Regions from separate parts of the Hominiventricola sp. genome, predicted to be linked through region 1. Evidence: riboswitches for the same ligand, from Rfam matches in the RefSeq annotation. Region 1 holds a riboswitch; the other holds the start of a gene.
The links. A riboswitch is a leader RNA that binds a small molecule or an ion and turns the genes downstream of it on or off. The one in region 1 is predicted to bind lysine.

Region 1 (7,330 bases):
GAAAGCCTTTACGAATTTCTTCGCTGCTCAGGGAGCAGATCAGTGTGGATTCTGCAATCCCGGATACATTGTAAATATTGTGGCGCTACTCAGAGAAAATCCGGATCCGACAGATGAGGAAATTCTGGAATATCTGTCCGGCAACTTATGCCGTTGTACCGGATATCAGAGTCAGCTTCGCTCTCTCAGAAATTATTTGAACAGCAAAAAAGAGGGCGCAGACCTTGATCTGGAAGCAGGCGTCTATGGAGAAGATATCGGAAAGGAGTGGAAGCATGAAGGAATTTGAACGTGACCGGAAAGATTACCATGCGGTTGGAAAATGCATTCCGAAGAAAGATTCTGAGCAGCTGCTCCTTGGAAAACCGGTATTCATGGATGATATTGTGCATGAGGACTGTCTGGTGGTGAAGATTTTGAGAAGTCCCCATGCTCACGCCCTGATCGAAGATATCAATACGGCAGCAGCAATGAAAGTACCGGGCATTGTGGCAGTTTATACATGGAAGGATGTACCGCAGAACCGATTCAGTATTGCAGGACAGACCTTTCCGGAGCCGTCCCCCTATGACCGTCTCATTCTTGACCAGAGAGTCCGGAGTGTAGGTGATGCAGTGGCAATTGTAGCCGGAGAAACAGAAAAAGCAGTGGACAAAGCACTTCGTGTCATCAAAGTTAAATATCAGGTGTTGGAACCGGTGCTGGATTTCCGCAAGGCCCTTGACAATCCGGTGCTGGTGCATCCGGAGGATAACTGGATGTCCCATGGAAATACCGGTGATGTGAAGAAAAATCTCATTCATCATGAGGAGGATGCTCATGGTGATGTGGAAGCAGTGCTCGCTGACTGCGAAGAAGTCATTGAGCATACGTACCGGATTAAAGCTGCTCAGCAGGGGTATATGGAGACGATCCGTGCTTACTGTGAAATTGACCGTTACGGACGACTTCACTGCATTAGTTCTACCCAGATTGTCTTCCATCTGCGCCGTATCCTTGCCACGGCTCTTGGCATTCCCAAATCCAAGGTCCGTGCTGAAAAACCGCGGATCGGCGGTGGGTTTGGTGCCAAGCAGACGGCAGTCTGTGAGGTGTATCCGGCGTTTGTTACCTGGATGACCAAACGACCCAGCAAGATTATTTACAGCAGAAGAGAATGCCAGACCATTGCGTCACCCCGTCATGAGATGGAGGTAACCGTTCGTCTGGGCGCTATGAAGGACGGACATATCCGTGCCATTGACCTTTATACACTGTCCAATGGAGGTGCTTATGGAGAACACAGCACGACGACGGTAGGACTGTCAGGTCACAAAGCAATTCCTCTCTATACGGGTGGTTGTGAGGCAACCCGGTTTTCCTGTGATGTGGTCTACACCAATGTGCAGGCGGCAGGTGCGTACCGTGGTTACGGTGCGACCCAGGGAATTTTCGCATTGGAGTCCACGGTCAATGAACTGGCAGAGAAGCTTCATATGGATCCGGTAGAACTTCGAATGAAAAATATTGTGCGGGAAGGCATGTTTATGCCGGCATATTTTGGAGAGACAGCCAATGCCTGCGCACTGGACCGCTGTATCGAACATTGTGCTGACAATTTCCACTGGAAAGAAAAATATCCGGTGAGAGATATGGGCAACGGTAAAGTGCGGGCATCCGGTATGGCCATTGCCATGCAGGGCTCCTGTATTTCTAATGTAGATGTTGGTTCCTGTACACTGAAGCTTTCCGATGAAGGAACTTATAATATGATGATCGGTGCAGCAGATATGGGTACCGGATGCGATACGATTCTGGCGCAGATGGCAGCGGAAGTACTGGACTGTGAGCCGGATCAGATCGTAGTCTTCGGTGCAGATACGGATGCGTCTCCTTATGATTCCGGTTCCTATGCCTCCTCCACAACCTATATTACCGGTATGGCAACGCAGAATGCGGCTATGGAACTGCGGGAAAATATTATGAAGATTGGAGCCCAGCTTCTTGAATGCCTGCCGGAAGAGGTGGAATTTGACGGTGAAAAAGTCTATCTCGTAAATGGGGATAAATCTGTCAGTCTGGCAGATATTGCCACCAAATCCCAGGTCAATAACCTGATTCCGGTAGATGTGACCGCAACCTATTCTTCACCGGTCTCTCCGCCTCCCTATATGGTAGGCATGGTGGAAATTGAACTCGACAAAGAAACCGGAAGCGTGGAAATCCTTGATTATGAAGCTGTCGTGGACTGCGGTATCCCGGTCAATCCGAATCTGGCGAGAGTCCAGACAGAAGGCGGCATTGGACAGGGGATCGGTATGGCACTCTATGAAAATGTCAGCTACAATGCCAATGGAAAAATCGCAGAAGGCGATTTCATGCAGTATAAGATTCCTACCCGTCAGGATGTGGGAAATATTCATGTGGAATTTGAGACCAGCTATGAACCGTCGGGACCCTTCGGTGTCAAATCTATCGGTGAGATCGTTATTAATACGCCGGCTCCGGCACTGGCCCATGCCATCTACCGTGCAACCGGTGTGTGGCACAGAACTGTACCCTTCACCCCGGAAAAAATTCTTATGGGTATGATTGATCCGGAATGGAAAGAGACCGATCACCGGGTAAAAGAATAGATGATACATGTGATTTATATGGCGGCTGGAAACAGCCGCCGTTTTGGAAGTAATAAGCTGTTATATCTGTATGAAGGTAAGCCTTTGTACCGGCATGGCCTGGAGTTGTTGCTGAAATTAAAGCAGAAGATGGGAGAGAAGCTGACCGTCACTGTTGTGACCCAGTATGCGGAGATTTTGGAGGAAGTACAGGATATCTTTGAAAGATGCGGGATGGCAGGCATGCAGGCAGTGTTCTGCGAGGAGAGCAGGCTGGGAGCGTCTTATACGATCCGGGCAGGAATTGAGGCGGTCATCTCACAGGATCCGGTCTCTGGGCAGCCGAAAGAAGGGCAGTCCATGATCGGAGAGAAGGACTATCTCATGTTTATGGTAGCAGACCAGCCCCATCTTACTTTGGACAGTGTCCGAAAACTGATCCGGGCAGCAGTCAGCCGTGAGCAGTCAGCTTTTTCCGGGCCACTGGCAGAGGAATGTTCCCGATGGGAGACCCTGTCTCTCCGCTGCGGCAGCACCCCCGGCAATCCCTGTATGTTCCGCGCAGATCTTATCCCGGAGCTTATGTCCCTCACCGGCGACCAGGGAGGACGGAAGGTACTGAAGCAGCGTGCCTGTAAATATGTAGATATTCTTGATAAGAGAGAACTGGAAGATGTGGATGAGATGTTGCAGGTTACGGAAAATCTGGGAGAGAAGTGACATTCTGTGAAAGGAACGTCCGCAGTCCCAGTACTTCATGAGAACGAGTCAGAGACGATGTTCGAATGTTAGTACTGTTGGATCGAGGACTTAGCGCGAGCGGTTCCGCTCACAGAATGTCACTTCGGTTGGTCAGTTTGTTCGTGATCTGCAACATTGCTCCCGGGTTTTTCAAAAAAATTTAAAGAAAGGGTTGCTCTTTTCTAATAACCGTGGTAGCATAGCAGAAAAAGAAAACGTAAAAATGATAGAGGAGCGGGCTTCATGAGTACAGACTGATACAGGTCGGAAACTGTCAGTCATGGAAAGGGAATACCGCCGAAGAGATCCGGACATTTCCGAAGAAAGGATTTCTGGTCTGCCGCAGAAGATGTGTCAGACTGTCACAGGACTGTGGAGAGCTATCATTGGTCAGACAAAATTATAAGGCCATGAACGCAGTCAAAAGAATTGTGTTCATGGCTTTTCTTGTTTCTGTATCTATCATGTTTACAAAAGAAGGGAGAACTTTTCGTTATGGATTATGTACCTGCTATGTACGCCACATTTTGGGCGCTTGTACCGCCGGTTGTGGCAATCGCGCTCGCGCTGATCACCAAGGAGGTGTATTCCTCACTGTTCCTTGGAATTTTAGTTGGAGGCCTGTTCTATTCAGGCTTTAGTTTTGAAGGAACTATCGTTCACATTTTCCAGGACGGTGTTGTAAGTGTGCTGTCTGACAGTTACAACGTCGGCATTCTGATTTTCCTGGTTATCCTGGGAGCAATCGTGTGCCTGATGAATAAGGCAGGCGGTTCTGCTGCATTCGGACGCTGGGCCAGCGAACATATCAAGACCCGCACCGGAGCACAGCTGGCTACCGTTGCACTTGGCGTTCTGATTTTTATTGATGACTATTTTAACTGTCTGACGGTAGGAAGTGTTATGCGTCCGGTCACTGATAAGCACAATATCTCACGTGCAAAACTGGCTTATCTGATTGATGCAACCGCAGCTCCGGTCTGCATTATTGCACCGATCTCTTCCTGGGCAGCAGCAGTTACCGGATTTGTAGAAGGTGAAGACGGACTGGCATTGTTCATCAGTGCTATTCCTTATAACTTCTATGCATTGCTGACGATTGTTATGATGGTGACTATTGCAATTCTGAACATTGACTTTGGTTCTATGAAAGTGCATGAAGACAATGCAAAAAATGGTGATCTGTTCACTACACCGGATCGTCCATATGGTGACGGAGAGGACGAGACTGTGGTCGGAAACGGTACTGTAAAGGATCTGGTGATCCCGATTCTGGCTCTGATTGTCTGCTGTGTCATTGGAATGATCTGGACCGGTGGATTTTTTGCAGGTGAGAATTTTGTAACTGCATTCTCCAACAGTGATGCATCCGTAGGTCTGGCTGTAGGAAGTGCATTTGCACTGATAATAACGATTGCACTGTATGTGAGTCGTAAAGTGCTTGGATTCAAAGAGTGCATGGACTGCATCCCGGAGGGTTTCAAAGCCATGGTACCGGCTATCATGATCCTGACCTTTGCATGGACCTTGAAAGCCATGACCGACAGCCTGGGTGCTGCAGAGTTTGTGGCTGCGATCATCAAAGGAGGCGCATCTGGAATTGTAAATCTGCTTCCGGCAATCATCTTCCTGGTAGGCTGTTTCCTGGCATTTGCAACCGGAACTTCCTGGGGTACCTTTGGTATTCTGATTCCGATTGTTGTAGACGCATTCCAGGCAACCAACCCGACCCTGATGACCATTGCTATCTCCGCCTGCATGGCAGGAGCTGTCTGCGGTGACCATTGCTCCCCGATCTCCGATACAACGATCATGGCATCTGCCGGAGCCCAGTGCAACCACGTAAACCATGTATCCACACAACTGCCTTACGCAGTCAGCGTGGCTGCCATTTCCTTTATTACCTACATCGTTGCAGGCTTTGTCCAGTCTGCATGGATCTCCCTTCCGGTCGGCATTGTGCTGACACTGGGATATCTGATGGTGATGAAGAAAAGAAGCGAAGCATAAGATCAAAAATAGAAGATAGAATATGGAAAAGGAGAACCACTGACGGTTCTCCTTTTCCAGTGTGGGCGGTTTGAGTACGCGCTGGGGCAGATTCTTGCAAAGGATGCCAGAGATTTTTTGTCGCGCAGCTGATCTTTGCTGAAGTTTGGGCATATAGAGATTTCCTTTTGAATTTTGCCCTCACGAGCTTGCACGGATGATGATTTTTGCCGTTTTTCTGACATTTCCGCGAGCTTTTTTCTGACTGTTGGGCAGATAGCCGTTGAGGTTCTCGTTACATCCAACTTGCTTTTTAATTCTGGGTATCAGAACTATTGAAAAGTTGTATATAGCCAAATGATCTGCTCCAACCGCGAAAAATCAAGAAAATTGATTGTATGACAGATCAAAATGGGTGTCAGCAGAGATTAAAACTGCATATGTCCAAAAGTAAAGTTTTCGATTTACTTAACGTAATGTTGAATTGTTTTCTCTATATTCTCTGTATCCAGCGGATTCATTTTTGTCTCATACGTCATAATTAATTGAATCGTTGGATAAATTCGATTTGCAATATAGCTTTGGATTTTTGTCATTGCGCTTCTGGCATAAGAAGGATCATCAATCATGCCAAAATGTTCCCAATAATAGATTTTCCCTGTTTTGGGATCCATGATTGTAAAATCCGGATAGACAGTGATTTCACCCAGCTGAAGTTCACATTCATACCGAAAAGGGATCCCATTCATATGCAGGAAAAAGGCAATTAGAGATTCCGATTTTGATCGGACGTAAATGCCGCCTGCTGTTTTATGAAGCAATTGTTCCGGGTATTTTTCATTATGTTTGTAAGGGGATGCCAGCCATTCACGAGTGGACTGGGGCTGATCAGCGTGGATATTGGTAAGAAGTTCTTTTAAATCATATCTGAAAATGATTGTAAACTATGAAATATGTTAGCAGAAGAAAAATTTATACAGATGTGGACTATCGTAACGAATTGACATGGACTGACAACTGATTCTATAATGGAAAAAGTAATCATCCAGAGTCATGTGTATGGCTCCGAAAATGATAGGAAATGAAAGGACGGGAGACTTTATATTCATGACCTGGCAGGAGTTTGAACAGCAATTTTCCATTCAATTAAATGAGCAACAAAAAAGTGCCGTGCAGAGTGTAGACGGGCCAGTGCTTCTTCTGGCGGTGCCGGGATCGGGGAAAACGACAGTGCTGGTGACGAGGCTGGGTTACATGATCTATTGTAAAGGAATGGATCCGGGCAAAATCCTGACAGTTACCTACACGGTGGCGGCAACGAAGGATATGGCAGAACGATTTGCGGTAAAATTCGGACAGGAGATGGCAGAACGTCTGGAATTTCGGACTATTAATGGCATTTGTGCCCGGGTGATTCAGTACTATAGCTGGAAGACGGGCAGGATGGCATTTCAGCTGCTCACGGATGAAAAGCGGATTTCTGCCATGCTGTCGGGCATTTATCAGCAGACGGAGCGGGTATACCCAACAGAAGGTGATCTGAAAAATGTCCGGACATTGATTACTTACATAAAAAACCGGATGCTGAATGAAAAAGAAATCCAGAAGCTGGAAGAAGAAGCGGAGATTCATTTGGCAGCGATCTACAAAGAGTACTGCAGACAGCTCCGGGAACAGCAGCTTATGGATTATGATGACCAGATGGTCTATGCCTATAATATGCTTCGAAAAATTCCAGAGCTTCTTGCATATTTTCAGGAAAAATACCCTTATATCTGCGTGGATGAAGCCCAGGATACATCGAAAATCCAGCATGCCATCATTGCACTGCTGGCATCGAAATCCGAGAATCTTTTTATGGTGGGAGATGAGGATCAGAGCATTTATGGATTCCGTGCCGCTTACCCGGAGGCATTGCTGGAATTTGAGCATCATCATCCGGGAGCGAAAGTGCTGCTCATGGAAGAAAATTTCCGTTCCGATGGAAACATTGTTCTGGCAGCAGA
Region 2 (7,330 bases), on a different contig from region 1:
CCGGACGCCTGATCGTCCGTCTTGGACTGGACGAATATGTATTCCACGGTTTGCCGGAGCTTTTTGAAGTAGAACCGGAAGAGGTATTCATTCCATTATCACAGCATATTGGCAAACCGGCAGTTCCGGTAGTGACTGCAGGGGATGCTGTAAAAAAGGATGACCTGGTTGCAGGCAGTGCAGAGGGATTATCCGCAAACATTCATACAGGCTTTGATGGAGTTGTAAAAGAAGTGACTCCGAAAGGCATTCGGATCAGTAGAAGGGAGGCGTAAGAGATGGGAAGAGCGATCGGCATGGTAGAACTGTCCAGTATTGCCAGAGGCATTGAGACCAGTGATTCTATGTTAAAAGCCGCGCAAGTGGAACTTTTACGTTCTGTCACTGTCTGTCCGGGAAAATATATGGTGATTGTGGGCGGTGATACCGGTGCTGTCAGAGCATCTTTGGAAGCAGGAAAAGCAGCAGGTGGAGAATTTGTAGTGGACACTTTGCTGATTCCAAGCGTACATGAACAGGTCTTTCCGGCAATTTCCGGCACAGTAGAAGTGACGGATCCTCAGGCTGTTGGCGTGATTGAGTACTATTCCATTGCTTCAGCCATTGAAGCAGCGGATGCAGCAGCGAAAGCAGCTCAGATTACTTTAATCGAAGTTCGGACCGGCTATGCCATCGGCGGAAAGGGATTTGTAGTCCTGACCGGAGATGTAGGAGCTGTCCGTGCAGCTATTGATGCAGCAAAACAGGTAAGCGAGCTGTATGTGGAGAGCACGGTTATTCCGCGTCCCGCACCGCAGCTTTTGGAATCTCTGTTATAGGCTGCGTTTCGGCATAAGTCTGGGGGAGCAGAGCATAAGCTTTAAAGAAACACAAAAAAAGGAGGAACGGGTATGTTTCAGGAGTTACTTGACAACCTTACAAATGTAGGGGTATTTACAAGCAGCGTACAGGAATGGGTCAGCACTCTTTCCATCAACAAGGTGATCATCTTTATCATGATGATTTTCATGATCGTTGGTGCGATTGACAAGATCCGCGGTAACAAATTAGGATATGGCGAGCAGTTTGATGAGGGATTTAACGCAATGGGTCCTCTGGCAGCAGCCATGGCAGGTGTTGTAGCAGCGGCTCCGGTACTTGCAATCATTTTGAAACCGATTATTGTTCCGATCTACACCTTGCTGGGCGCCGACCCGTCCATGTTTGCGACCACGCTTCTGGCATGCGATATGGGTGGATATCCACTGGCAATGCAGATGGCAGGAAGCGAAGCTGTTGGTAACTTCTCAGGTCTGATCCTGGGAACCATGATGGGACCGACCATCGTATTTACCATCCCGGTTGCACTGTCCATTATTAAAAAATCTGACCGTCCGTATCTGGGAGCAGGTATCCTGGCAGGTCTCATTACCGTACCGATTGGCTGTATCGTAGGTGGTCTTGTTATGAACATGACCCAGTATAAGATCGACATTATTACGATCGTAAGAAACCTGATTCCGGTTATCATTATCGCAGGTCTCATCGTAGCAGGTCTGTGGTTCATGCCGGATAAGATGATCAACGGATTCAACAAATTCGGAACCGCTGTTACCGTAGTTATTACCTTCTTTACCGCAGTTGCAGTATTTGAGTATCAGACCGGTATCAAATTCCCGCTCATGAATATCATGGTTGAGCCGGATGCTGATGGCGTGATTCCCCTGGAGTCCGGACTTCTGGTTTGTGGACAGATTGCAGTTGTATTAATCGGTGCATTCCCGATGGTTCTGTGGATTACCCGTACCTTTGGTAAAGCACTGAGTGCTATCGGAGAGAAACTGGGTATGGACGAGAATGGTTCTGCAGGACTGGTAGCTACTCTGGCTAACAATATTGCAATGTTCAATATCATGGATAAGATGAACCCGAAGGGCAAACTCTTAAACGTTGCATTTGCAGTATCCGCAGCATTCGTATTCGGCGATCATCTTGGATTTACCGCTGGTGTAAACTCCGATATGATTTTCCCGGTTATCGTTGGTAAGCTGGTTGCAGGTATCACTGCCCTGATTCTTGCCAATGCACTGGCTCCGATGCTTCTTTCTAAAGTAGAAGCTTCTGTTGCAAAAGCAAAAGCAGAAGAGGAAGCTGAACAGTAAAATTCCGCTTCATGAAAATGAAAGGATGGACACCGTATGAACGTAAGTGAAGAACTGATCCGCGAGATCGTGCAGAAAGTTCTGGCGGAAGCCAAACAGCAGGAGAGCGGAGAGGATTTTGTAAAAGAAAAAGATCCAAGTGGTATTATCAAGATCGCGACAGAGACTGTCAAATGCGAGCGTTTTGAGCAGGACGGTGTGGCACTGAAAGATGTGGTAACCCTTGAGGAAGCGCCGAGAATGGGCTGCGGAATCATGGAGCTTGACCACACCAGCTTTGAGTGGACACTGACCTATGATGAATATGATCTCGTGCTGGAAGGTACTCTGGAGATCGAGATTGACGGACGCGTGGTAACGGCAGGACCGGGACAGATCATCTACATCCCGAAGAACAGCCATATCCACTTCCAGACCCCGGATAAGACCAGATATGCATATTTTGTATATCCGGCAAACTGGGCAGATCTGGCATAAGAGAGAGAAAAGAGGTGGCTGCCGTGGAACAGATCCCATATGATCTGGAAGTTCAGGTCAGAAAAATCAGTGTTGAACGGCTGCTTACCCAGTATTGGAATCCGGAGCCAGTGAGGGAGGCCTGCAAACTTTGTCCTGATTATGGAAAGGTGTGGTCCTGCCCTCCAGGGGTTCCGGAAGCAGATGCATATTTGAAAAAATTTTCAGAAGGATTTCTGATTGGAGTAAAAGTAAAATATCCAGAAGAAATCAGAAAAAATGTCAGCACTCCGGAGGAGGCACAGCAGCTGAGAAATCAGACATATGAGAGGGTGAAACGAAATCTTCTTCTTATACTGCTGGAGTTGGAAAAAGAATTCCCGGAAGGAACCTGTATTGGAGCAGGAAGGTGTATCCTTTGCAGGAAATGCGCGCGAGCAGAGGGGAAAGCATGCCGCTATCCGCAGTTGAGGCGCTATTCTATTACCGCATTTGGATTTGATTTTTCCAGAATGGTGAAGGACAATCTTGGAATGGAACTTCTCTGGAGTTCCAATGGAGTACCGGAATATGATGTAGCAGTAGCAGCATTGTTTCATGCGTAGAAGAGAAGCTTCCTGTCTGGCTGAAGGAGATAAGCCAGACATGGAAGCTCTTTTTTCGCCTTGCATTTGCAGGCTGGCTAGTGTAAGATAAAAAAATATACGAATTCTATTTCACGTTCAGAAATGTGAGGATGCTATGGAAGAGGGAAAACTGCAAATTTATTGCGGAAGCGGCAAGGGAAAGACAACTGCAGCCATTGGACTGGCAATCAGAGAAGCAAGCAGAGGCCGTTCCGTATTTGTTGTACAGTTTCTGAAGGGAAAGTATCCGGAGGAGATCAGCTTTATTCAGCGTCTTGAGCCGGAGATTAAGATGTTCCGTTTTCAGAAAAGAGAAGATTCTTTTGAAGATCTGACTCCACAGGAAAAAGAAGAAGAGATTCCGAATCTGCGTAATGGATTAAATTTTGCCAAGAAAGTTCTGGCAACCGGAGAATGCGATGTGCTGATTCTGGATGAAGTTCTGGGACTGGTAGAACAGGGAATTGCTACACTGGATGAGATTCATGGATTGCTGGACAGCGCAGAGGATACGGAACTGATTTTTACTGGAATCAAATTGTGTCCGGAGATGCTTGAGTGGGCGGATGAGGTATATCAAATTACTGCGTTGAAGGAAACCGATTCCGCGTGTTGACAAAGAAATAGATAGATGCTATATTGAAGTCAATGAATAAAGAGATAGAGGTCGCGCGAATCAAGAGTATGTCGTTGGATGTGTGCAGGCACAGGCGAATGCGGCGGAAAGGGACGAGCGCCGAAAGGCCGGTAAGCCTGTAAATCTGGTTCTTGGGCATAGGGTAAAGAATCCTATGACTGTCATCGTGCACAGATGAAGCGCTATCCGGACAGATATAAAAGAGAAGGGAGAATTTCCCGAACTAGTATTCTGCAGAGGCGTCCACTGGTACGCCTCTTTTTTTATCATAATCTAATTATAACCAAAGAGCAGGAGGGGAAGAAAATGTCAATTTTTACAGGTGCAGGTGTTGCAATTGTTACACCTATGACAGAGACAGGAGCGGTAAACTATCCGAAGCTGGAGGAACTTATTGAATATCAGATTGCCAATGGAACCGATGCGATTATTATCTGCGGAACCACGGGCGAGTCATCCACGCTGACCCATGAGGAGCATCTGGAGGCAATTCGTTTTACGGCGGAGAAAGTAGCAGGAAGAATTCCGGTCGTAGCAGGTACCGGTTCTAATTGTACGGAGACAGCGGTATATCTTTCACAGGAAGCAGAAAAATATGGTGTGGATGGTGTACTTCTGGTGAGTCCATATTACAATAAGGCAACCCAGAAAGGTCTGATTGCACATTTTACAAAGATCGCAAATTCTATTAAGATTCCGGTAGTCCTTTACAATATCCAGAGCCGTACCGGCGTGAATATGACCCCGGAGACGATTGCATATCTGGCAAAGAATGTGGAGAATATCGTGGCTGTTAAAGAGGCAAGCGGAAATATCTCCCAGATTGCAAAAGTAGCACAGCTTTGCGGAGATTCTATTGATATTTATTCCGGAAATGATGACCAGATCGTACCGATTCTGTCCCTGGGCGGAAAAGGTGTTATTTCCGTACTTTCTAATGTGGCTCCGAAAGAGACTCATGATATTGTTGCAAAATTCCTGGATGGCGATGTGGCAGGCAGCTTGGAACTTCAGCTTCGCGCTATTCCGCTTGTCGAGAAGCTGTTTTGCGAAGTAAATCCGATTCCGGTAAAAGCAGCTTTGAACATGTTGGGATGGGAAGTGGGTCCTCTTCGTATGCCTTTGTCTGAGATGGAAGAGGAACATCAGAAAGAACTGAAGGCAGCAATGGATGCATTCGGTGTAAAGGCAAAAGGAGAGAACTAATGGTAAAGGCAATTATGCATGGCTGTAATGGCCATATGGGACAGGTGATCACTGGTCTGATCAAAGACGATCCGGAGATTGACATTGTAGCGGGGATTGATCCGGTGGACTGCCGTGATAACGGATATCCGGTGTTTCCGAATCTTGAGGCCTGTACAGTGGATGCGGATGTGATTATTGATTTCACTTCCGCAAAGGCAGCAGATGGGCTGCTTAAATACTGTGTAGAAAAGAAGATACCGGTGGTGCTTTGTTCTACAGGACTTTCAGAAGAACAGCTGACAGCAGTGGAAGAAGCAAGCAAACAGGTAGCGGTACTGAAATCTGCTAATATGTCCCTGGGAATCAACATGCTTATGAAGATTCTGCAGGATGCGGCAAAGATTCTTGTTCCGGCTGGATTTGATATTGAGATTGTGGAAAAACATCACAACAGAAAGCTGGATGCACCGAGCGGAACTGCACTGGCACTGGCAGATGCCATAAATGATGGAGTTTTGAACAGTGAGTATGCATATAAATATGACCGCAGTCAGGATCATAAGAAACGGGAAAAGAAAGAGATTGGGATTTCCGCAGTTCGCGGAGGCACCATCGTGGGAGATCATGATGTGATTTTTGCAGGAACTGACGAAGTTGTGACATTCAGCCACACTGCTTATTCCCGTGCCATTTTTGGAAAAGGAGCAATCCAGGCAGCCAAATTCCTGGCAGGCAAACCAGCAGGATATTACAACATGAGCGATGTGATTGATGCACAGGCATAACTCCTGATTTTATGGGAAAACGTGCATAAAAACAAAATAGTTGTCCATATTAGTAACAGCAATGTTAAGGAAAAGGAGAGACTTTTTATGAAACAGTTAAAGAGACACTGCCTGATGATGCTGTTACTGGCAACGCTCTGGATGACCGCAGCCTGTGGCAGAGACAATGGTGCAACCAATGACAGCAACGATAATGCCAACAGCGGCGCCGGCATGGAAGAGGCTGGTGAAGCAGAGACCGGCAACGGTAATGAGAGTATTGATGGAAGACCTTTTGATGAGATTATTTTTGACACGGATGGAGATGGCATTTACGACCATACGGATGTGGACGGGGACGGGCTTCTGGAAGAGATCGGAAGAGATGCCGATGACGTGGTGGATGATTTAGTAAATGGCGTGACAGAGGCTGGAGATACATTGATGGATGGATCAGATGATGTGGAAAACAGTAGCGGAACCGACAAAAATATGACTGATACAGAATAAACAAGTGCATATGCAGATAAAAATCCGCCGGCAGAGTTTCTGACCGGCGGAAGTTATATCCGGAAAGGAACAGGTATAAGAGAAAAGATGGAATTTCGACCCTGTATTGACATACATAATGGACAGGTAAAACAAATTGTGGGTGGCAGCCTGAAAGATGAAGGAAATCAGGCCAGCGAGAATTATGTGTCGGAGCAGGATGCGGCATTTTATGCCAGACTGTATCAGAAGCAGGGGATCCGTGGCGGACATGTGATTCTGCTCAATAAAGAAGGCAGTGAGTATTATGAGGCCACCAGACAGCAGGCCCTTGGAGCCCTTCGGACCTACCCGGGAGGCCTGCAGATCGGAGGCGGCATTCATCCGGAAAATGCAGCGGAGTATCTGGATGCAGGAGCCAGCCATGTGATCGTGACTTCCTATGTATTTCGTGATGGAAAGATGGATCGGGACCATCTGAAACAAATGATAGATGCCGTGGGAGCGGAGCATCTGGTGCTGGATTTGAGCTGCAGGAAAAAAGAAAATGATTATTATATTGTCACGGATCGATGGCAGAAGTTTACGGAGGTGGTACTGAATACTGCGGTACTTGATGAATTGTCCGAATTCTGTGCGGAGTTTCTGATTCATGCGGTAGATGTGGAAGGGAAAGCAAGAGGGATTGAAAAACCGTTGGCTGAGATGCTGGGAGACTGGAACGGCATTCCTGTTACTTATGCGGGAGGCATCGGAAGCTTTGAGGATCTGCGGGAATTAAAGATGCTTGGAAGAAACCATTTGAACGTGACTATCGGCAGTGCACTGGACCTGTTCGGCGGTCTTATGAATTATGAAGAGACTGTGAAATTCATTGCGCAATAGGACGAAAAATGCTATAATATAAGCAACATCAAAAAGAAAAGGAGTGATTTTATGCGTTATATCATTAGCGGCAAAAATCTGGATATTACTGAGGGGCTTCGCTCAGCAGTGATGGAGAAGCTGGGAAAGCTGGAACGGTATTTT

Region 2: linked by a shared signal. The riboswitch ahead of dapA (4-hydroxy-tetrahydrodipicolinate synthase) and the one ahead of ACZMB2_RS05020 (Na+/H+ antiporter NhaC family protein) in region 1 are both predicted to bind lysine.

What each region holds. Positions count from the first base shown of each region.
Region 1 covers NZ_DBLYVB010000005.1:48,376-55,705, reverse strand. The annotation lists gene ACZMB2_RS05035 ((2Fe-2S)-binding protein) at 1-289, shown strand, start outside; gene ACZMB2_RS05030 (xanthine dehydrogenase family protein molybdopterin-binding subunit) at 276-2,615, shown strand; gene ACZMB2_RS05025 (nucleotidyltransferase family protein) at 2,616-3,314, shown strand; lysine riboswitch at 3,555-3,726, shown strand; gene ACZMB2_RS05020 (Na+/H+ antiporter NhaC family protein) at 3,831-5,345, shown strand; gene ACZMB2_RS05015 (hypothetical protein) at 5,789-6,073, opposite strand; gene ACZMB2_RS05010 (ATP-dependent helicase) at 6,432-7,330, shown strand, end outside.
Region 2 covers NZ_DBLYVB010000013.1:15,041-22,370, reverse strand. The annotation lists gene ACZMB2_RS09195 (4Fe-4S dicluster domain-containing protein) at 1-275, shown strand, start outside; gene ACZMB2_RS09190 (BMC domain-containing protein) at 279-818, shown strand; gene ACZMB2_RS09185 (ethanolamine utilization protein EutH) at 891-2,141, shown strand; gene ACZMB2_RS09180 (EutQ-related cupin domain-containing protein) at 2,178-2,618, shown strand; gene ACZMB2_RS09175 (DUF2284 domain-containing protein) at 2,642-3,202, shown strand; gene ACZMB2_RS09170 (cob(I)yrinic acid a,c-diamide adenosyltransferase) at 3,339-3,839, shown strand; lysine riboswitch at 3,877-4,053, shown strand; gene dapA (4-hydroxy-tetrahydrodipicolinate synthase) at 4,167-5,066, shown strand; gene dapB (4-hydroxy-tetrahydrodipicolinate reductase) at 5,066-5,833, shown strand; gene ACZMB2_RS09155 (hypothetical protein) at 5,921-6,322, shown strand; gene hisA (phosphoribosylformimino-5-aminoimidazole carboxamide ribotide isomerase) at 6,410-7,186, shown strand; gene hpf (ribosome hibernation-promoting factor, HPF/YfiA family) at 7,238-7,330, shown strand, end outside.